Regions from separate parts of the Hydrogenophaga sp. LT287 genome, predicted to be linked through region 3. Evidence: predicted binding sites of a transcription regulator. Region 3 holds the regulator's gene; each other region holds the start of a gene.
The links. Region 3 encodes LexA, which represses DNA repair genes until DNA is damaged. Its sites were predicted from a motif close to ACTGTATNNNNATACAGT; they were not measured.
Positions count from the first base shown of each region.

Region 1: a site for LexA is predicted at 4,933-4,950, ahead of imuA (translesion DNA synthesis-associated protein ImuA). Genes of this name have one in related genera too.
Region 2: a site for LexA is predicted at 3,942-3,959, ahead of AC0GNR_RS15705 (DNA topoisomerase IV subunit B). Genes of this name have one in related genera too.

Region 1 is NZ_JBVPZC010000004.1:48,443-55,315, forward strand. Features, by position in the region: gene lysS (lysine--tRNA ligase) at 289-1,866, shown strand; gene AC0GNR_RS05155 (sensor domain-containing diguanylate cyclase) at 1,867-3,570, opposite strand; gene rpoH (RNA polymerase sigma factor RpoH) at 3,814-4,770, opposite strand; gene imuA (translesion DNA synthesis-associated protein ImuA) at 4,964-5,815, shown strand; gene AC0GNR_RS05170 (Y-family DNA polymerase) at 5,760-6,873, shown strand, end outside.
Region 2 is NZ_JBVPZC010000026.1:16,095-22,967, reverse strand. Features, by position in the region: gene bamC (outer membrane protein assembly factor BamC) at 1-833, opposite strand, end outside; gene dapA (4-hydroxy-tetrahydrodipicolinate synthase) at 897-1,784, opposite strand; gene AC0GNR_RS15720 (class I SAM-dependent methyltransferase) at 1,863-2,456, opposite strand; gene AC0GNR_RS15715 (hypothetical protein) at 2,456-2,599, opposite strand; gene AC0GNR_RS15710 (MFS transporter) at 2,596-3,858, opposite strand; gene AC0GNR_RS15705 (DNA topoisomerase IV subunit B) at 3,992-5,986, shown strand; gene parC (DNA topoisomerase IV subunit A) at 6,115-6,873, shown strand, end outside.
Region 3 is NZ_JBVPZC010000001.1:245,628-252,500, forward strand. Features, by position in the region: gene AC0GNR_RS01165 (D-2-hydroxyacid dehydrogenase family protein) at 1-822, opposite strand, end outside; gene AC0GNR_RS01170 (hypothetical protein) at 1,112-1,477, opposite strand; gene lexA (transcriptional repressor LexA) at 1,618-2,304, opposite strand; gene AC0GNR_RS01180 (asparaginase) at 2,449-3,447, shown strand; gene adk (adenylate kinase) at 3,492-4,148, opposite strand; gene kdsB (3-deoxy-manno-octulosonate cytidylyltransferase) at 4,315-5,106, opposite strand; gene AC0GNR_RS01195 (Trm112 family protein) at 5,103-5,309, opposite strand; gene lpxK (tetraacyldisaccharide 4'-kinase) at 5,345-6,430, opposite strand; gene AC0GNR_RS01205 (ExbD/TolR family protein) at 6,448-6,873, opposite strand, start outside.

The sequences.
Region 1 (6,873 bases), on a different contig from region 3:
CTCGCCGGGGTGGGTGGCCGCGGCACTTTGCTTGCGATTTTTGCTTGCGAGGGCTGGCCGGCGCTCACTATAAGTGAGTCTGTGCGCCCGTTTCGTGAAACATGCCCCGGTGGTTCAAACCCTGGGTGTTGGGTGTGACGTATGTTGTGTGGCTCCCTCCTTTCAAAAAGAGGGCATTGCCAAGCCAGACAACTAAAATGTGAAGTTTTGCGTGAAGCCTGCCCGGGTGCCCCTGGGTACCGCAGGCGCGCCCCGATCTGCCCGCTGGGCTACCCACCTGCTCTTTTTATGTCCCAAGCCACACCCAACAGCCCTGCCGCCGACACCCCTGTGACCGGTGCCCACCCCGCGTTTGATGACAACCAGTTGATCGTCGAGCGCCGCGAAAAGCTCAAGGCCATGCGCGAGGCGCAGCAGCAAGGCAAGGGCGTGGCATTTCCGAACGACTTCAAGCCGTCGGACAAAGCCGCCGAGCTGTTTGCCCTGCACAGCGAAGCCACCAAGGAAGGCCTGGAGGCCAACCCCTCGCGCGCCAGTGTGGCCGGTCGCATGATGCTCAAGCGGGTGATGGGCAAGGCCAGTTTTGCCACACTGCAAGATGCGTCGTTTGGCCCGTCGGGTGGTCGCATCCAGATCTACCTGAACAACGACAGCGTGGGCGAAGAGCTGCACAACGCGTTCAAGCACTGGGACCTGGGCGACATCGTGGCCGCTGAAGGCGTGCTGTTCAAAACCCGCACCGGCGAGCTGACCATCCACGCTGACAAGATCCGCCTGATCACCAAGAGCCTGCGCCCGCTGCCCGACAAGTTTCACGGTATTCACGACCAGGAAATCAAGTACCGCCAGCGCTATGTGGACCTGATGACCGACGAGAGCGCCCGCAAGCGTTTCATCACGCGCAGCCAGGCCCTGTCCAGCATCCGCGAATACATGGTCAGCCACGGCTTTCTGGAAGTGGAAACGCCGATGCTGCACCCCATTCCCGGCGGTGCCAACGCCAAGCCGTTCAAGACGCACCACAACGCGCTCGACCAGGAAATGTTTTTGCGCATCGCGCCTGAGCTGTACCTGAAGCGCCTGCTGGTGGGCGGTTTTGACCGCGTGTTCGAGATCAACCGCAACTTCCGCAACGAAGGCATCAGCGTTCGCCACAACCCCGAGTTCACCATGATGGAGTTCTACGCGGCGTATTGGAACTACCACGACCTGATGGACTTCAACGAGCAGCTGATCCGCCACGTGGTGCAGCAGGTGCACGGCGACACGCCGCTGACCTACAACGGCAAGCCGGTGGACGTGTACTCGCCGTTCGAGCGCCTGACGATCCGCGAAGCGATCTTGAAATACACCGAGGCGGGCGAGGGCGTGGACAGCGCCGAGTGGCTGATACCGGCGCTGCGCAAGCTGGGCATGACCGAAGCCAAGCACCAGCTCAGCACGCGCAGCCTGGCCAGTTTGCAGGTGCTGTACTTTGAAGAGACGGTGGAAGAGAAGCTCTGGAACCCGACCTTCATCATGGAGCACCCCACCGAAATCTCGCCGTTGGCGCGCGCCAACGACGACCGTCCCGAAGTGACTGAGCGCTTTGAGCTTTACATCACCGGGCGCGAGTTTGGCAACGCGTTTTCTGAGCTGAACGACGCCGAAGACCAGGCCGCGCGCTTTCACGCCCAGGTGTCGGCCAAGGACGGCGGCGACGAAGAGGCCATGTATTACGACGCCGACTTCATTCGTGCGCTGGAATACGGCATGCCCCCGGCCGGCGGCTGCGGCATTGGCATTGACCGTTTGATGATGCTGCTGACCGACAGCCCCAGCATCCGCGACGTGATTTTGTTTCCGGCGCTCAGAAGAGAGTCGTGATCAAAAATTCAGCGTCTGGATGCTCTTGCGCTTGTCGTTGCGCAGTTCGTCCAGGCTGTTGCGCAGCCAGTCCAGGTGGGCTTGTGCGTCTTGTTGCAGGTCTTGGCCCTCTGCCGGCAGCAGGGCCAGCACCACTTTAAAACGCAGGGTGGCGCCCACGGGCAACTGCGACGACGGGCGCAGACCGCCCGCCACGATGCTGGTGGCGGCTGCCACCGCTTGCGCGGCCCGCACAGGGCCTTCCATCAACAGCATGAAGCTGCGGTTGTCCACCCGGGCAGCGGTGTCCACGTCGCGCGCCACCGAGCGCAGCAGCGAGCCGGTGAGCACCAGGGCGCGGTCGGCCACTTCCCGGCCGTGTTCTTGTTCAAATCCGGTGTGGTTGTCCAGGTCGATCAGCAGCAGCGCCGTTTGGTGCTTGTAGCGCTGGGCCCGCACCAGGCTGTCGTGCAGGCGCAGCATGCCGTTGTGGCGGTTGGTCAGGCCGGTGAGCGGCTCGGTCAGCGCAAGGGCCTTGGCGCGGGTCTGTGCCTCGTGTTGCATGGACGACCGTTGCAGCAAGCCATAGATCAGCAGCGGCGCTTCAATGGCGGCGGCGATCACCATGCCGTATTGCGACAGGAAGCCCGACGACATCAGGCCGAAATTGCGCAAGATCGGCACTGTGCCGGCCACCAGCACCGGCAAAATGCCCAGTGCAATCCAGCGCACCCAGCGGTCGCCCGTGCGCCAGGCGGTCCAGAGCATGGCGTACACCAACACCATGGTCAGCGCGCCGGTGGCGGTAATGGCTTGCAGCGTCCAGGCGGAGGGCCTGACCACATCCCAAGCCGTCAGCAACACCAGCAGGCCCGCCAGGGTAAGGGAAAGCCGGTCAAGGCCTTGCCCGATGCGCCGGGGCTGCACCACATGGCGCACAAACAGCAAGCCCACCACCGCCACCAGGGGCAGCAGCACAAATTCGGCCATGCCGTTCCAGTGGGCGGAATGGGGCCACAGAAACTGTCCGCCCACCCCCAGCGAAGCAGCCAGCGCCAGGCCCAGCACCGAAATGTAGACCGCGTAGCTGCCAAAACTCAGGTCGCGAAACACCAGGGAATTGGCCACCGCCACCACTGTCAGCAAAAAAGCCATGCCGAAATAGGCACCCAGCATGAACTGCTGTTGAATGCGCATTTCGCGCAGCGCGCTGTGGCGGTGCACAAACAGCTCGCCCGAGAACGGCACCCGGGCATGTTGAATGCGCACCCAGTAGGTCACGGGGGCATCGGCCCGCGTATCGAGTGCAAACACCGGGTAGCGGTCGGGCGAAGCCCAGTCGCGCACGGCCATGCTGTCGCCCGCGTGCTGCGCGTGCCAGCTGCCGTCGGGGTGCTGGTAATACAAGCTGATCAGGTCTGTGCCCGAATGCGTCAGCTCCAGTTCCCAGTGCGAACCGGTGTCTTGCACCCAGGCGTCAAACCGCACCCAGAGCGCCGCTTGTGGGCCGATGAGCAAGCGGTGCTTGGGGCTGCGCACCGCAAACGGCAGGCTCGCCTGGCTTTGGGCCACCTCGGGTGCGGTCAGCTGGCCGCTGGGGTCCACCCAGAAGAGGCTACGCTGCGCCAGTGGCACACTTTTTTGCGCGCTGTCCAGCACCACCGTGGGCAGCGTCAGGCTGCTGGGCGCGCTGGTGGCCTGCGCATGGGGCGTGCCCAAAGCCATCAGCCCAACCCATACCAACAAGCTGAGAAGCTGGCCCCAGTGCCGCCGCATGGCCCTGAAGCTGGTGGGTGGGGAGCTGAGAAAGATAGGCATCAGCCATTTTGGCTTGCACGGGCCTCCGTTCCTCGGACAAAACCGACGGTTCAGCGCCTGAGTGGCGGAGTGGCTGAGTCTGGCCAATACAGCAAAAAGCCCCGGCGAATCCATCCGCCGGGGCTTTTGAGTTTGAGCGCCTCAGAGGCGTCAGGCGAACTCGGCCAATGCCTTGCGCATTTTCTTCATGGCCGCCACCTCAATCTGGCGCACCCGCTCGGCGCTCACGCCGTATTCGGCCGCCAGCTCGTGCAGCGTCATGCCGCCTGAGCCGTCGTCGTTCACCTTGAGCCAGCGCTCGGTCACGATGCGGCGTGAGCGTTCGTCCAGCTCGCTCATGGCGTGCGCCACGCCTTCGGTGGCCAGGGCGTCGCGCTCGGCCGACTCCAGCACCGCCGTGGGCTCGTGGGTGGCATCAGCCAGGTAGGCAATGGGGCCGAAGCTGTCTTCGCCGTCGTCGCTCGGGCCGGGGTCCAGCACCACGTCGCCACCCGACAGGCGGGTTTCCATCTCGCGCACTTCTTCCGGCTTCACCTTCAGTTCACGCGCCATCACGCCCACCTCGGTGTCCGACAGCACATCGCGGTGCGTGTCACCGTCCAGCGCATCGGCACGAAAGCCCTGCTTGCGCGAGCGCAGGTTAAAAAACAGCTTGCGCTGCGCCTTGGTGGTGGCCAGCTTCACCATGCGCCAGTTTTTCAGGATGTATTCGTGGATCTCGGCCTTGATCCAGTGCATGGCGTAGCTCACCAGGCGCACGCCCTGGTCGGGGTCGAAGCGTTTCACGGCCTTCATCAGACCCACGTTGCCTTCCTGGATCAGGTCGCCGTGCGGCAGGCCATAGCCCAAGTACTGGCGGGCAATCGACACCACCAGCCGCAGGTGCGACATCACCAGCTGGCCCGCAGCGTCCAAGTCGTTGTGGTCGCGCAGGCGCCGGGCGGCGCCCTGTTCCTCTTCCAGCGTCAGCAGCGGCATGCGGTTGACCGCAGAAATATAGGCATCCAAGTTGCCCAGCGGCGGCATCGTGAGCGAGCGGCTGGCCCAAGGGCTGGCCACGGCCAGGGTGGCGGTGGGCAAGGCGGCGGGAGCAAGTGATACGGACATGTGAAGAACCCTCCTCAGGTTGGCTTTCATAAATATTAGCACTCTCTATGAGTGAGTGCTAATTGAATAGTTCCATGGGCTTGATATGGCTGGGCTTTGCGCGGGTGTCGATGCGGCGTGCACGGCGCCGGGCTTTACTGGACAGCTTCAATGCTTTCATATACTGTACGCATAAACAGTATTTAACGTCAACATGCAACCCGCCACCGTCCCTTTGGCCTCGCCGGTCCACAACGCGCCCCACCCGGTGCCAGCCCCGGGTGCGCTCGCCAGCGGCCTGCCTGCTGCTGTGGCCGCAGCGCTGTGGCGCGGTGACCAGTTGGGCGCGCCTGTGGCCGCCACCCTGTCCAGCGGCTTTGCTGCGCTGGACGCGGTGTTGCCCGGCGGTGGCTGGCCCTGCCATACCGTCACCGAAATTCTGGCGCCGCAAAGCGGCATGCTGGAATGGCGGCTGCTGGGGCCGCTGCTGCGTCAGGTGTGCGCCGCTGGGCGCAGTGTGGTGCTGGTGGGCCCGCCGCGTCCGCCGCACCCGCCCGGTTTGCGCTGGGAAGGCATCAGCGAGCGCCAGCTGGTCTGGGTGCAAACCGAGACGCCGGCCGAGCGCCTGTGGGCCACCGAGCAGCTGGTCAGGGCCAACGCCTTCGGTGCCGTCATTGCTTGGCTGCCGCAGGTGCGGGCCGAGCAGGTGCGCCGCTTGCAGGTGCTGGCGGCGGGCTGTGCCGGCCCAGTGTTTCTGTGCCGGTCTGCCTCGGCGGCACAAGAGTCGTCGGCCGCGCCGCTGCGCCTGCTGGCCCGCGTGGGGCCTGACTGGGCCTTGCGGGTCGAGGTGTTCAAGCGCAAAGGCCCGCCACTGGGCAGCACGCTGCATTTGCCGTCTGTGCCCGGTGGCCTGCAGACCATTTTGACGCCGCGCCTGAAACAGCCCAGCGCGTTGCTGCCCAGCGACCAGCCCCGGGACGCTGCGCCTACCCCCACCCCAAAGGTCGACCATGTTGTGGTCAGCGCTCCGGCTCCCAGCGCCCGACGACACCGCCTTGCCCACTGACGCGGCGCTGCAGACGCTGGCACTCTGGGCGCTTCAATTCACGCCCCGCGTTGCTGTCGCTGACGAAGCCGTGGTCATGGAGCTGGCGGCGAGCGTGCGCCTGTTTGGGGGCCAGCGCGCGCTGCGCGAGCGCGTGCAAGCCGAAGGCGCCGAACTGGGTGTGGGCCAGCTGGCCTGGGCGCCCAACAGCCTGGCCGCGCTGGCGCTGGCACGCGCCGGGGTTGAAAACGGCCTGCAACAGCCGCTGGACGCCCTGCTGGACGCCCTGCCCATGGACACGCTCAGTGCCGTGCGCCCGCACCGCCTCACGCTGTCGCACATCGGCTGCAGCACCCTGGGCGACGTGCGGCGGCTGCCGCGCGGCGGTGTGGCCCGCCGGTTTGACAAACAGTTGCTCGCCGCGCTCGACCGGGCTTACGGCAGAGCGCCTGAAGTGCATGCCTGGATCGAGCTGCCCGAGCACTTTGCGCAGCGCCTGGAGCTGATGTTTCGGGTGGACGACGCGCCGGCCCTGCTGTTTGGCGCGCGCCGCCTGCTGCTTTCGCTGTGCGGCTGGCTGGCCGCGCGCCACAGCGGCACCACCGCCTTCACCCTCCGCTGGGCGCACGACGCCATGCGCGCCAAGTCCGCAGGCGAGGGCGGCAGCATCACCATACGCACCGCCGAGCCCACACGCCAGCTTGATCACCTCTGCCGCCTGCTCGCCGAACACCTGGCCCGGGTGGAGCTGCTGGCCCCGGTGGGCGACTTGGAACTGGTGGCCGACGCCGTGGTGCCGCTGGAAGAAAAAAGCGCTTCGTGGCTGCCCGACGAAGCCGAAGGCCGCGAGCCGCTGCACCTGGTGCTGGAACGCCTGGCCGCTCGCCTGGGGCCGCAGCGCGTGCTGCGCCCGGTGCTGTGTGAAGACCATCGCCCCGAATGGATGTGCCGCTGGCAAACGGCACCCGAACCCTTGCCCCGCAAGCCCGTGGCGGGCAACGGGCTGCCGCAGCCCGGCTTCATCTTGGCGGCGCCGATCAAGCTGCTGGTGCGCGCCCACCGGCCTTATTACCAGGGTG
Region 2 (6,873 bases), on a different contig from region 3:
TCGGCTATTTGCACCAGGGGCACGTTGTTGACCGTGGTCACGCGCGCCACAGCCTGGACCGGCGCCGTCTCTGCAGCCGCTTTGGCCTGGGCTTCGCTCACCCCCAGCTTCACCATCAGGCGGCGCAAAAACTCGGTTTCGAGTTCGCTGTCGGCTGGACGGGGCTGCCACACGGTCTGGTCTTTTTGGGTGCTGGAATACACCTCGATCATGCCGCGGTGGCTGATGTAGATTTCGGTGCCACCGGCGGCGTTGCGTTCCAGACGGGTACGGAATTTGTCGCGTTCGCCGGTGGAATACAGGTTTTCAAACACCTTGCCGATCGTGCGGCGAATGATGTCTTGTGGCAACTTGGCGCGGTTTTCGGCCCAGTCGGTTTCCATGATGCCCAGGTTTTCCTGGTCAAGTTCGAGCAGGAAACCGTTTTCTTGCCAGAAGTCTTTCACCGGGCTCCAGAGCTTGTCGGCGGGGCGGTCAATCACCAGCCAGCGCTGGTTGCCGGCGCGTTCAATGCGCACGTCACCCACGGTGTTGACCGCAGTGGTGCTGCTGGATGCCTGGGCTGGCTGAGCGGTCTGGTAGCCACTGGCTGTGACCACCGAGCCCGGCACGTTGTAGCGTGAGTCGCGGCTGAGCTGGGTCAAGTCGGGAGGCACATCCAGCGTGACACCACGCTCGGCGCTTTTGTAATCGATCTTGTCTTCTTGCAAGATCGAGCAGCCCGTGGCCAGCACCGCCGCAGCGGCCAGCAGGCTCAGGCGTGCCAGACCGATGCCGGCGTGTGCCGCGGCAGTCGGGCGGGATGCTGTTTCAAACGGTGCGGAAGTGGGCATGTTGGGGCGCTCGGTGAGAGAAAGGTGTGTGAGGGACGGGGCAGGCGGCGGGGAGCCTTTGCTTCAGGCGATCAGCCCACTGTCCTGCAAGGCGTTTTCGACCGTGGGAACCAGCGCGCGCGACATGGGCGTGAGCGGCAGGCGCATGGTCTCGTTGCAAAGGCCCATGCGGGCCATGGCCCATTTGAGCGGGATCGGGTTGGCTTCGACGAACAGGTTTTTGTGCACCGGCATCAGACGGAACTGGATGTCCATGGCGCGCTTCACGTCGCCCGCGATGGCGGCCACACACAGCTCGTGCATCAGGCGCGGTGCAATGTTGGCGGTCACACTCACATTGCCCTGGCCGCCGCACAGCATCAGCGCCACAGCGGTGGGGTCGTCACCCGAGTAAATGGCAAAGCCCTCGGGGGCTTCCCGAATGAGCCACTGCGCCCGCTCGATGTTGCCGGTGGCTTCCTTGATGCCGACCACGCCGGGCACTTGCGCCAGGCGCAGGGCGGTTTCGACCGACATGTCGGCCACGCTGCGGCCGGGCACGTTGTACAGCACGATCGGCAGGTCGCCGGTGGCTTCGGCGATGGCTTTGAAGTGCTGGTACTGCCCTTCTTGCGTGGGCTTGTTGTAGTAAGGCACCACCTGCAGCTGGCAGTCGGCACCCACTTTTTGGGCAAATTTGGCCAGTTCAATGGCTTCGGCGGTGGAGTTGGCACCGCAGCCCGCCATGATGGGCACGCGTTTGGCGGCCTGTTCCACCGAGACGCGGATGATCTCGCAGTGTTCTTCCACCGTCACGGTGGGCGACTCGCCGGTGGTGCCGACCACGCCAATGCAGTCGGTGCCCTCGGCAATGTGCCAGTCGATCAGTTTGCGCAGGGTGGGGTAGTCCACGCTGCCGTCTTCTAACAGGGGCGTGACCAGGGCCACGATGCTGCCGGTGATGGTTTTCATAAGCTTCAGGCTCGAAAGGATGCACCCTGACCCAGCGTCAGGACGGGCCGGCCCGCGGTGGGCAGGTAATCTTGCATTCTACCCAGTGACGTCGAGCAGACGACGCACTGGCGTGGCTCCGGAATGCCCGGTTTCTCGCACGGCGGCGATGCGCTGCACGAAGCGCTCGGGTGCGCTGCAAAAACCGTCTTCAAAGGCCACCACCCGCAGCCCGCTACAAGCCTGCAGCAGCTCGCCGGGTTGCAGCAAAAAGTCGGGCCGAGCCGGTCGACCCACGGTCTCATGGCCGCTGGCAAAGGTTTCGTACAGCAGCACACCGCCCGGGGCCACACTGGCCACGATCATCGGCAGAAGAGGACGCCACAGATAGTTGGTCACCACCACGGCATCAAAAGTCTCGCCATGCAACGGCCAGGGGCCGTTTTCAATGTCGGCCAGCACGGCGCGGCCCAGGGGCGCCACGGCGGCAATGGCTTCGGGCGAGCGGTCCACGCCCGTCAGGGTGTGGCCCCGCCCGGCGAGCCAGCGCAGGTGGCGGCCGTGGCCGCAGGCCACGTCCAGCACGGTGCCCCCGGCGGGGATCAGGTGCGTCCAGCGGCGCACCCAGCTTGAGGGGGCTTCGTTGCCGTGCAGCACGGGGCTGCCCGGCGAGGGGAGGGCGGTGTTGGGCATCAGAAGCAACTCCAGAGCTGGTCGGCCAGGTTCAACAGAAAGTCGGGCTGGTTGTAGAGCTTGAGGGTGCCCAGCAGCGCTGCACCGATGCCCGCCCAGAGGGCAACCTTGGCCCAGAGACCGTTCCAGCCGGTGGTTTTCACGCCGCCGCTCCCACGCGCTGGGGCCCGCGCACGATGGGGGACTCCCGCACCGGCAGGTTGATCAGGGCGGCAAACACGCCCAGCGCAATCGAGATGTACCAAACAATGTCGTAGCTGCCGGTGCGGTCGTACAACACGCCGCCCAGCCACACACCCATGAAGCTGCCAATCTGGTGGCTGAAAAACACAAAGCCGCCCAGCATGGACAGGTGGGCCACACCAAAAATTTGCGCCACCACCGCGTTGGTGGGCGGCACGGTGGACAGCCACAGCACGCCCATGACGGCTGAGAACACGTACACGCTGGCGGGCGACAGCGGCACGATCAGGAAGATGCTGATGGCCACCGCCCGCGCCAGGTAAATGAACGCCAGGATGTAGCGCTTGGGCATGCGCTGGCCCAGCGCGCCAGCGGCGTACGTGCCGATCACGTTGAACAGCCCAATGAGCGCCAACGCGTAGCTCGCCACCTGGGGCGACAGCCCGTTGTCCTTCAGGTAGCTGGGCATGTGCACGCCAATGAACACCACCTGGAAGCCACAGACGAAATAGCCCGCCATGAGCAGCTGGAAGCTGCGGTATTTGAACGCTTCGCGCAGCGCCTGCACAATAGATTGTTCGCGCTTGGGCATGGTGCCGCCCGCAAAACCCGGCTCACGCAGGCCCCAGGCCAGCGGCATGATCAGCAGCACCGCCGCACCCAGCACCATGAGCGCTTCTTGCCAGCCAAAGCTGCTGATGAGCCAGCCTTCCACCGGCACCATGAGGAACTGCCCGAACGAGCCTGCCGCCGCCGCCACGCCCATGGCCCATGAGCGCTTTTCGGCCGGTATCTGCCGCCCGATCACGCCGTAAATCACCGCATAGGTGGTGCCGGCCTGCGCCGCGCCAATCAAGATGCCGGCCGTGAGCGCAAAGCCCACCGAGGTGGTGGACATGGCCATGCCCACCAGGCCCAGCGCGTACAGCGCGGCACCCACCACCAGCACCTTGAAGGCGCCGAAGCGGTCGGCCGCCATGCCGGCAAAAATGCCGAACACGCCCCACGACAGGTTTTGCACCGCCAGCGCAAAGGCAAAGGTTTCGCGCGTCCAGCCCTGAGACTGGGTGACGGGTTGCAGCCACAGGCCGAAACCGTGGCGGATGCCCATGGACAGTGTGACGATGAAAGCACCGCAGGCGAGCACCTGCAGGGTAGACAGACCAGCGGGGCCCTGGGTTGGGGGCGCGCCGGACGGGGTGGGTGAGGCAATGGACATCCGGGGAATGTAGCGAATTTGCCCCATGCCCGCTGCCACCTGTGCGAAACCGGTCACACGCAGGCAAGCCGCCAGTCCGGCAAGCTGTTGTTGCATACAGTGAAAAGGCGGGGCGCGCACTACAATGCCGCGCATGACAGAGAAACCCGCCGCCCCCAAGTCCGTCGCCGCCAGCGACGCTTATTCCGAAGGTTCGATCCGCGTCCTCAAGGGACTGGAGCCGGTCAAGCAACGGCCGGGCATGTACACCCGTACCGACAACCCGCTGCACATCATCCAGGAAGTGCTGGACAACGCGGCCGACGAAGCGCTGGCTGGCCATGGCAAAAAGATCAAGGTCACGCTGCACGCCGACCACTCGGTGAGCGTGGAAGACGATGGCCGTGGCATTCCGTTTGGCCTGCACCCGGAAGAAAACGCGCCGGTGGTCGAACTGGTGTTCACCCGGCTGCACGCCGGGGGCAAGTTTGACAAGGGCAGCGGCGGCGCTTACAGCTTCTCGGGCGGCCTGCACGGTGTGGGCGTGAGCGTGACCAACGCGCTCTCAACCCGGCTGGAAGTGACCAGCTACCGCGAGGGCAAGGTGGCCAAGCTGGCGTTCTCGGCCGGTGACGTGATCGAACAGCTGGTGATCGCGCCCAAAGGCGAGAGCGACCGCAAGCAGGGCACCACGGTGCGCGCCTGGCCCGACGCGAAGTATTTCGAGTCGGCCGCGCTGCCCATGAACGAGCTGACCCACCTGCTGCGCAGCAAGGCGGTGCTGATGCCGGGCGTGACGGTGACGCTGGTCAACGAAAAAACCAAAGACACGCAGGTGTGGCTCTACAAGGGCGGCCTGCGCGACTATTTGCAGCAAACGCTGCACGGCGAGCCAGTGATTCCGCTGTTTGAAGGCGAAGGCTTTGCCGACAGCGCCCACGACAGCTTTGCCGAAGGCGAGGGCGCCAGCTGGTGCGTGGCCTTCACCGAAGACGGCCAGCCGGTGCGCGAGAGTTATGTGAACCTGATCCCCACCAGCGCGGGCGGCACGCACGAAAGCGGCCTGCGCGACGGCCTGTTTCAGGCGGTGAAGGGTTTCATTGAACTGCACGCGCTGCTGCCCAAGGGCGTGAAGCTGCTGCCCGAGGACGTGTTTGCGCGCGCCAGCTATGTGCTGAGCGCCAAGGTGCTCGACCCGCAGTTCCAGGGCCAGATCAAAGAGCGGCTGAACTCGCGCGATGCGGTGCGCCTGGTGGGCAGCTTTGTGCGCCCCGCGCTCGAACTCTGGCTGAACCAGCATGTGGACTACGGCAAGAAGCTGGCCGAACTCGCCATCAAGGCCGCGCAGTTTCGCCAGAAGGCCGGCCAGAAAGTGGAAAAGCGCAAGGGCTCGGGTGTGGCGGTGTTGCCCGGCAAGCTGACCGACTGCGAAAGCAAAGACCTGGCGCACAACGAGGTGTTTCTGGTCGAGGGCGATTCGGCCGGCGGCAGTGCCAAGATGGGCCGCGACAAGGAGAGCCAGGCGATTTTGCCGCTGCGCGGCAAGGTGCTGAACACCTGGGAAGTGGAGCGCGATCGCCTGTTCGCCAACAACGAAATCCACGACATTTCGGTGGCCATCGGCATTGACCCGCATGGCCCGCTGGACACGCCCGACATGAGCGGTCTGCGCTACGGCAAGGTCTGCATTTTGAGCGACGCCGACGTGGACGGTTCGCACATTCAGGTGCTGCTGCTCACGCTGTTTTTCCGCCATTTCCCCAAGTTGATTGAAAACGGTCACCTGTATGTGGCGCGTCCGCCGCTGTTCCGGGTGGACGTGCCCGCGCGCGGCAAAAAACCCGCCATCAAGCAGTACGCGCTGGACGAGGGCGAGCTCACCGCCATTCTGGACAAATGCGCCAAGGACGGCGTGCCGCGCGAAAAATGCCAGATCAGCCGCTTCAAAGGCCTGGGTGAAATGAACGCCGAGCAACTGTGGGACACGACGCTCAACCCCGACACGCGCCGCCTGATGCAGGTGAACCTGGGTAGCATGGACTTTGCCGGCACCGAGGCGCTCATCACCAAGCTCATGGGCAAGGGCGAAGCCGCTTCGCGCCGCGAGCTGATGGAGCTGCACGGCGACTCGGTGGAAGTGGATATTTGATTTCCCCCCGCGCCGCCTGCGGCGTCACCCCCCGAGGGGGCAACACCAGCCGTCTGGCGGAGCCAGCCCGGCGGTGTTTCTGATCCAGCCCTCTGCACGCGCCTGTTTGTACGAATGCCTGAAACCCCATGAACGACACCCCTGAACTCGATCTCGCACCGGTTGAATTGCCCGGCGAAGACAACCTGGCCAGCTACGCCCAGCGGGCTTACCTGGAATACGCGCTCTCCGTCGTCAAGGGCCGTGCGCTGCCCGATGTGTGCGACGGCCAGAAGCCGGTGCAGCGGCGCATTCTGTTTGCCATGGACCGCATGGGACTGGGCTTTTCCGGGCCGAACAACAACACCGCCGCCAAGCCGGTCAAGAGTGCGCGCGTGGTGGGTGATGTGCTGGGTAAGTACCACCCGCACGGCGACAGCGCCGCCTACGACGCGCTGGTGCGCATGGCGCAAGACTTCAGCCAGCGTTACCCGCTGATCGATGGCCAGGGCAACTTTGGCAGCCGCGACGGCGACGGCGCTGCCGCCATGCGCTACACCGAAGCCCGGCTGGCCAGGATCACCAGCTTGTTGATCGACGAGATTGACGAAGGCACGGTGGACTTCATCCCCACCTACGACGGATCGTTCGAAGAGCCCAGGCAGTTGCCCGCTCGCTTGCCGTTCAACCTGCTCAACGGCGCCAGCGGCATCGCCGTGGGACTGGCCACCGAAATCCCCAGCCACAACCTGCGCGAAGTGGCCGACGCCTGCGTGGCGCTGATCAAGAACCCCAAACTCAGTGAAGAAGACCTGCTGACGATCCTGCCCGGCCCGGACTACCCCGGCGGCGGCCAGATCATCAGCCCGGCCGGTGACATTGCCGACGCCTACCGCACCGGCCGCGGC
Region 3 (6,873 bases):
TGATTCAAATACGTCCACGGCTGCCATGCCGGGGCGCCCGCGGTTCAGCCCAGCCAGCAGCGCCTCGGGTGCAATGAGCTCAGCCCTGGATGTGTTCACCAGCAGCGAGGTGGGCTTCATGCGCGAAAGGTCTTCCAGCGTCACGCAACCAGCACTGCTGTCACCCAGGCGAAGGTGGAGCGAAAGCACATCGGCCGTTTCAAAGAAACCTTCTTTGCTGGTGGCCACATCGTAGCCGTCAGACAGCGCCCGAGCCCGCGATGTTTCGCTGCCCCAGACGATGACCCGCATGCCAAACGCCCGGCCGTAGCCCGCCACCAGAGAACCGATGCGTCCATAGCTCCAGATGCCCAGCGTTTTGCCTTTGAGTGCCATGCCCAGCCCGAAGTTGACGGGCATGGACGCGGCCTTGAGGCCCGACTGCTGCCAGGCACCGTGCTTGAGGTTGGCTGCGTACTGGGGGATGCGGCGCATGGACGCCATGATCAACGCCCAAGTCAGCTCAGCTGTGGACACCGGCGAACCCACGCCCTCAGCCACCGCAATCCCCCGTTCGGTACAAGCCGCCACGTCCAGGTGCGAGCCGACGCGCCCAGTCTGAGCGATCAGCTTCAAGCGCGGCAATTTTTCAATCAGCTGCCGCGTGACTTGCGTTCTTTCCCGAACCAGCACCAAGACATCTGCATCACGCAAGCGCACAGCCAGTTGACCCACGCCCTTGACCGTGTTGGTGAAAACTTTGGCCGGGTAAGGTTCCAACTTTTCGGCACAACGCAGCTTGCGGACAGCGTCTTGATAATCATCAAGGATCACAATATTCATGGGCTCTATTGTGCCCGCATGCCCAAGTGCGATTGCTGTGCGGTACGCACCTGGTTACCTTGTGAAGTGCGCTCCAACCAGTGCGGCCCTCAGTGCGGTGCTCAAGAAATGTCTACACGGCGAGCGCATCTCCGTCTCGGTCAGCTTGCGGCGCTGTCAATACCCGCCATTGTCTCGGCTATGTCTGCGGTTCACGCCTTGCAACCCCTACTGATAAGGGGGCGTGCACCGGGGTGGGACTTGTTCCGCATCGCCGGGGTGGGCGTTGGCTTGTCGTTGTGCAGGGCTCTCAGGCGCGCTGACGGCGTGCTTGGTTTTCGAGCGCAGCGAGCCTGTCGAGTTCGGCACACACATCGTTGATGCGTCCGGAGATCACGAGGCGGGCGTCCATTCGGCAACTTGCGCCAGCGTCGGTGTTGCGCACCACACGCACCCGAGATGGCCGGTGCGCCGATGGCGCATGCGGGCTGGTCGGGTCATTTGCCGCTGCGGCAGCGGCTGTGGTGGTGTTGCGACCGAGCCAGCCCGCGCGGGTGAACAGTTGCACAACTTTCGGGGCGGTCTTGGCTTGCTTAATCACAGTAGGTGCGGGCAGCCAGCTGTCGATGAGCTGCAGCGGCGCGCGCCAAGTGTTGGTCGTGAAACGGATTCCCATGCGAAACTCCAAAAGGGGTTGAACACAGGCAGGATTGCTAAAGGAATCGCCAACGCAGGGTTGTGCCGTTCAGGCAGTGCAAAAACCGCCTTCCGGACCAAACGCCCGCCACCTGCTGAGGCGACGTGAACCCCTGCGGGTCAGACTTGGAAGCTGTTTCGGATCAGGCCCACGGCCAGTCCTTCAATTTCAAAGGGCTCACCAGGCTCGACCACAATGGTCTTGTAGTCTGGATTTTCAGCGTGCAGCTCAATGAGGTGTTGCCGGCGCATGAAGCGTTTGACGGTTACGTCCTCACCCAGGCGAGCCACCACAATCTGGCCATTCTTGGCTTCTTTGGTGGCCTGTACGGCGAGCAAGTCACCGTCGATGATGCCAACATCGCGCATGGACATGCCCCGCACCTTGAGCAAGTAGTCGGGTGTGCGTTGAAACAGGCTGCGCTCAACGTGGTAGGTCTGGTCCACGTGCTCTTGAGCGAGGATGGGCGAGCCAGCCGCCACACGGCCAATGAGAGGCAGCATCAGCTGGGCGAGGCTGGGGAGCGGCAGTGTAAGCTGGCGTCCCCGTGAGTTGTTGATGGATTGAAGGTCTTCGCTGCGCAGGCGGATGCCGCGCGATGTGCCGCTGACGAGCTCAATCACGCCCTTGCGGGCAAGGGCCTGCAAATGCTCTTCTGCCGCATTGGCCGATTTGAAGCCCAGCTCTGTGGCAATTTCTGCGCGGGTGGGCGGCGCGCCGGTGCGTGCAATGGCTGTCTGGATGAGTTCCAGAATCTGCTGCTGGCGGGCCGTGAGTTTGGGCGGATAGGGCTGGGACTCAAGCATGGGTGACCTTTTGAAGAGCGCTCACGAGGAGGGCAGTCGGCATCTGGCAATGAAGGGATTCGGTACAGCCGCCAAGATCATTTTCAGAGCGACTGTGTTCTTATCCAGTACCTGTATTTTTAATCAGTTTTGGAGTCTTGGCAAGTGGCAATTCATGAAACGCAGGCGCAGGCTGAAAAACGCCTGGTGATTCTGGGCACGGGCGGAACCATTGCTGGGCAGTCTGCCCGGGCGGGGGACAACGTGGGTTACGTGGCCGGCCAGGTGTCAGTGGCCGATCTGGTGGGCGCTGTTCCGTTGTTGCAGGGCTTGCCGCTGGATGTGGAGCAGGTGGCTCAGCTCGACAGCAAGGATATGGGGTTTGCTGTGTGGAAGGCGCTTGCAGCGCGTGTGGCATTTCATCTGGAACGACCCGAGGTGGCGGGCATTGTCATTACCCACGGGACCGACACCATTGAGGAAACCGCCTTTTTTCTGCAGTCGGTCTTGCGGCCCGGCAAGCCGGTGGTGTTGACCTGCGCCATGCGTCCAGCCACGGCCCTGGTGCCCGACGGACCTCAGAATCTGAGCGATGCGGTGGCCGTGGCGCGCCAGGCGGGCGCGTTCGGCGTGGTGGTGGTGTGTGCCGGTCAGGTGCACAGCGCCGTGGACGTGGCCAAGGTCCACACCTACCGCGTGGACGCTTTTGATTCCGGTGACGCCGGCGCGCTGGGCTGCGTGGAAGAGGGCGTACTTAGGCAGTTTCGACCCTGGCCTGCAGCGTGTGAGGCGGGTTTCTTCGATGCATCAGCCCATGCCCGGGTGCAGGCTTGCTCTGCTTTGCCCCGCGTGGTCTTGGTGACGAGCCACGCCGATGACGACGGGCTATTGGTGAAGGCGTTGACCCAGGCTGGCTGCGATGCGGCACAGCCCCTGCGCGGCATCGTGGTCGCCGGCACAGGCAACGGCTCCGTTCATGCATGCCTGGAGTCCGCTTTGGTAGAGGCTGAGGCGCAAGGGGTGCGTGTGGTGCGAACCAGCCGCTGTGCGCGGGGCCGCGTGCTGGCGCACGCTGGACATCGGTTGGCAGCGGTGTCGGGTTTGTCCCCGGTCAAGGCGCGCATTGCCCTGGCGCTGGAACTTTTGGCCGGCGTTCAGGCATAAAAAAACCCGGTGCGAGACCGGGTTTTTCATTGAGGCAAGCGGGCTTATTTGGCCAAGGCCTCAAAGGCACGGGCGGTAATGTCGTCCACCGAACCCATGCCACTGATGGCGCGGTATTTTGGCGCAGCGGCTGCGTCGTTTTGTGCCCACTGGCTGTAATAATCCACCAGAGGACGGGTTTGCGCACTGTAAACCTCCAGCCGCTTTTTGACCGTTTCTTCCTTGTCGTCTTCGCGTTGGATCAGGGGCTCACCCGTCACGTCGTCCTGGCCTTCCACTTTGGGTGGGTTGAACTTGACGTGGTAGGTGCGGCCGGAGGCTGGGTGCGAGCGGCGACCGCTCATGCGCTCAATGATGGCTTCAAAGGGTACGTCGATTTCCAGCACGTAGTCCAGCTTGACGCCGGCAGCCTTCATGGCGTCGGCCTGGGGAATGGTGCGGGGGAAACCGTCGAACAGGAACCCGTTGGCACAGTCGGCCTGGGCGATGCGCTCTTTGACCAGATTGATGATGAGATCGTCGCTGACCAGTCCACCGGATTCCATGACGCTCTTGGCTTCGAGGCCCAGCGGTGTGCCGGCCTTGACCGCTGCGCGGAGCATGTCGCCAGTGGAGATTTGGGGGATGCCGTATTTTTGGCAAATGAAGGTGGCTTGCGTACCCTTGCCCGCACCCGGAGCGCCCAACAAAATCAGTCTCATCGCATTCCTTTTAAGAGTTTCAATGGGGAGCCGCTTGTCTACTGCGGCAGCCCCCTGGACCGGGGGCCGGGGGCGACCGGGCGAGGATAGCACGGGCTTCCCCGACGCTGGCTTACACGCAATTCGTGCAAAAAATCGCACTTCATTGGTGCTACAACGCGCTTTTTCAGCCGCGCAAAAGCAGCGCGCGCACCCGTTCCAAGTCTTCTGGCGTGTCCACGCCGGGGCCTGGTGCGAGGGTGCTGACATGCACGGCAATGCGCTCGCCATGCCACAGCACGCGCAATTGTTCCAGCGATTCGAGGCTTTCCAATGGGGCCGTTTCGAGCGTTGGAAACTGCCGCAGAAAACCAGCCCGGTAGCCGTAAATACCAATATGCCGCAGCGGCGCCGGTGACGGCAGACCCGCCCCTGGGGCGCCGGCGAGCGAAGCCATGCCGTCGCGCCACCAGGGTATGGGCGCGCGGCTGAAGTAGAGCGCCGTTTGGGCTTTGTCCAGCACCACTTTCACCACATTGGGGTTCAAAAAATCAGCCATGCCATCGATGGCATGCGCTGCCGTGCTCATGACGCAGTCTGGCCGGCGCTGCAGCTCGGCCGCTACGGCATTGATCAGATCAGGCTCAATCAAGGGCTCATCGCCTTGCACATTGACCACCACAGCGTCGTCGGCGAGGCCCAGCAGTGCGCAGGCTTCGGCCAGGCGGTCGCTGCCTGACACATGGTCGGTGCGGGTCAGCAGCGCCGGGATGCCGTGCGCTTCGCACACTTGCACGATGCGCACGTCGTCAGCCGCCACGACGCAGTGGCTGGCTTGGCTCATGCGCGCGCGCTGGGCGACGCGCACCACCATGGGTACACCCGCCAGGTCGGCCAGGGGTTTGTTGGGCAGGCGGCTGGACGACATCCGCGCTGGAATCAGAACGGTGAAGCCGGCGCCCTGGGGCAAGGGCTTCATGGGCGCGGTGCGGGTGCCGGTGGCCGCGCAGCTTCTTCCTCGGTGAGCGTGCGGGCCACGTGTTCCAGCAAGATGGGAATGCCATCGCGCACGGGATAGGCGAGGCGGGCGCTGCGCGAGAGCAGTTCCTGTTTGTCGCGGTCGTAAATCAGCGGTCCTTTGGTGACCGGGCAGACCAGCAGTTCGAGCAGTTTGGTGTCCATGGCGGGATGATAGTCCGGCTGCGCACGGTGACGCGTCAGCGGTGGGTTTTGAGGGCGGCCAGGCGCTCGTCTATGGCGGCCAAAAAGGCGGCTTCCGGCGCCAGTTCCAACGGCACGGCCCATACGGCGGCGTGGTCGGTGCCGTTTTCAAGGGCTGCTTGCGCAAAGCACTTCACCGCGTCTTTTTCGGTACACACCATGGGGGTGTTTGGGCTTTTGCACCATGCTGTGTAGGCCGCGGGCTCGGCGTGGTCGGGCAGGGCCACTTCTCGTGCGAGGGTGAGGCCGCGGGTGCGCAGCATGTCAAAAAACACCGAGGGTCGCGCAATGCCCGCCACCGCGGTGATGGCTTGGCCTTGCAGTTGCGCCAGCGCGATGCGTTGTCCGCGAAGCCCCACCGCGTGGTGTGCCAGGCGGCGAACGGCGGTAAAGACCGGGATGCCCGGTACCGATGCGATGTTGGTTGGTGCTGACCCTTCGCGGTGCTGAAGCAGCACCACATCAGGCCGGTAGGCCGCACCGGGTGCTGGAGGCCAGGGCTCGCGCAGCAGTCCTGCGGGCAGCAGCCAGCCGTTGCCGCTGCCACGCTCGTCAAACACGGCAATGGCCATGTCTCGGTGCAAGGCCAGGTGCTGCAGACCGTCGTCGCACAGCAGCACGTTTACCTGGGGGTGTGCCGCCAGCAGCGCCCGCGCAGCGGCGGCCCGCTGGCGCGCCACAAACACCGGAACGCCTGTGGCCCGCTGGATCAGGGCGGGTTCGTCCCCGCTCTCGCTGGCTGGCATGGCCGCTGTCACTTCCAGCAGGGCTTCGCTGCTGCGTCCGTAGCCACGTGAGACCACGCCAGGGTGCCAGCCTTGGGCGGTCAGGTACTGCACCAAGGCGATCACCGTGGGGGTTTTGCCCGCGCCGCCCACCACCACGTTACCGACCACAATGACCGGCACGGGCAGACGCTGTGAAGTGAGGAGGCCCCACGCATAAAAGCGGCTGCGTACGGCCATGAGCCAACCGTAGACCCAGGCAATGGGCCGTAGCAGCCAGGCTTGCAGCCCGCGCTGCTGGGCGCTGGCCTGCCATCGGGCCTGGCGGCCTGCGGAACCTTCAGGCGGAGTTGCCATGCCGGGCGGTGCCGCGCTCAGGGCTTGGTCCGAGGCGCCTTGCCACCAGACTGCTGGGTGGCAAAGGTGATTTGCACCAGACCGGCGCGCCGGGCCGCATCCATGACGTTGATGACCGACTGGTGGGTGGCTGCTGCGTCGGCGCTGATGATGACCACCACCTCGCGGTCATCCTGACTGGCCATTGCCAGCGCCCGGGTGAGCGTGTCCACACCGCTGTCTTCGAGCACCTCTTTGTTGATCGAGTAGCGGCCATCGCTGCTGATGGCCACGATCACTTCCTTCGGGTTTTCGCGCTGGGCCTGCGCGTCAGCCACCGGCAGGTTGACCTGCAGTTCGGTGAACTTGCTGTACGTGGTGGTGAGCATCAAAAAGATCAGCACCACCAGCAAGATGTCGATGAACGGGATCAGGTTGATCTCGGGCTCGTCGCGGTTGCCGGG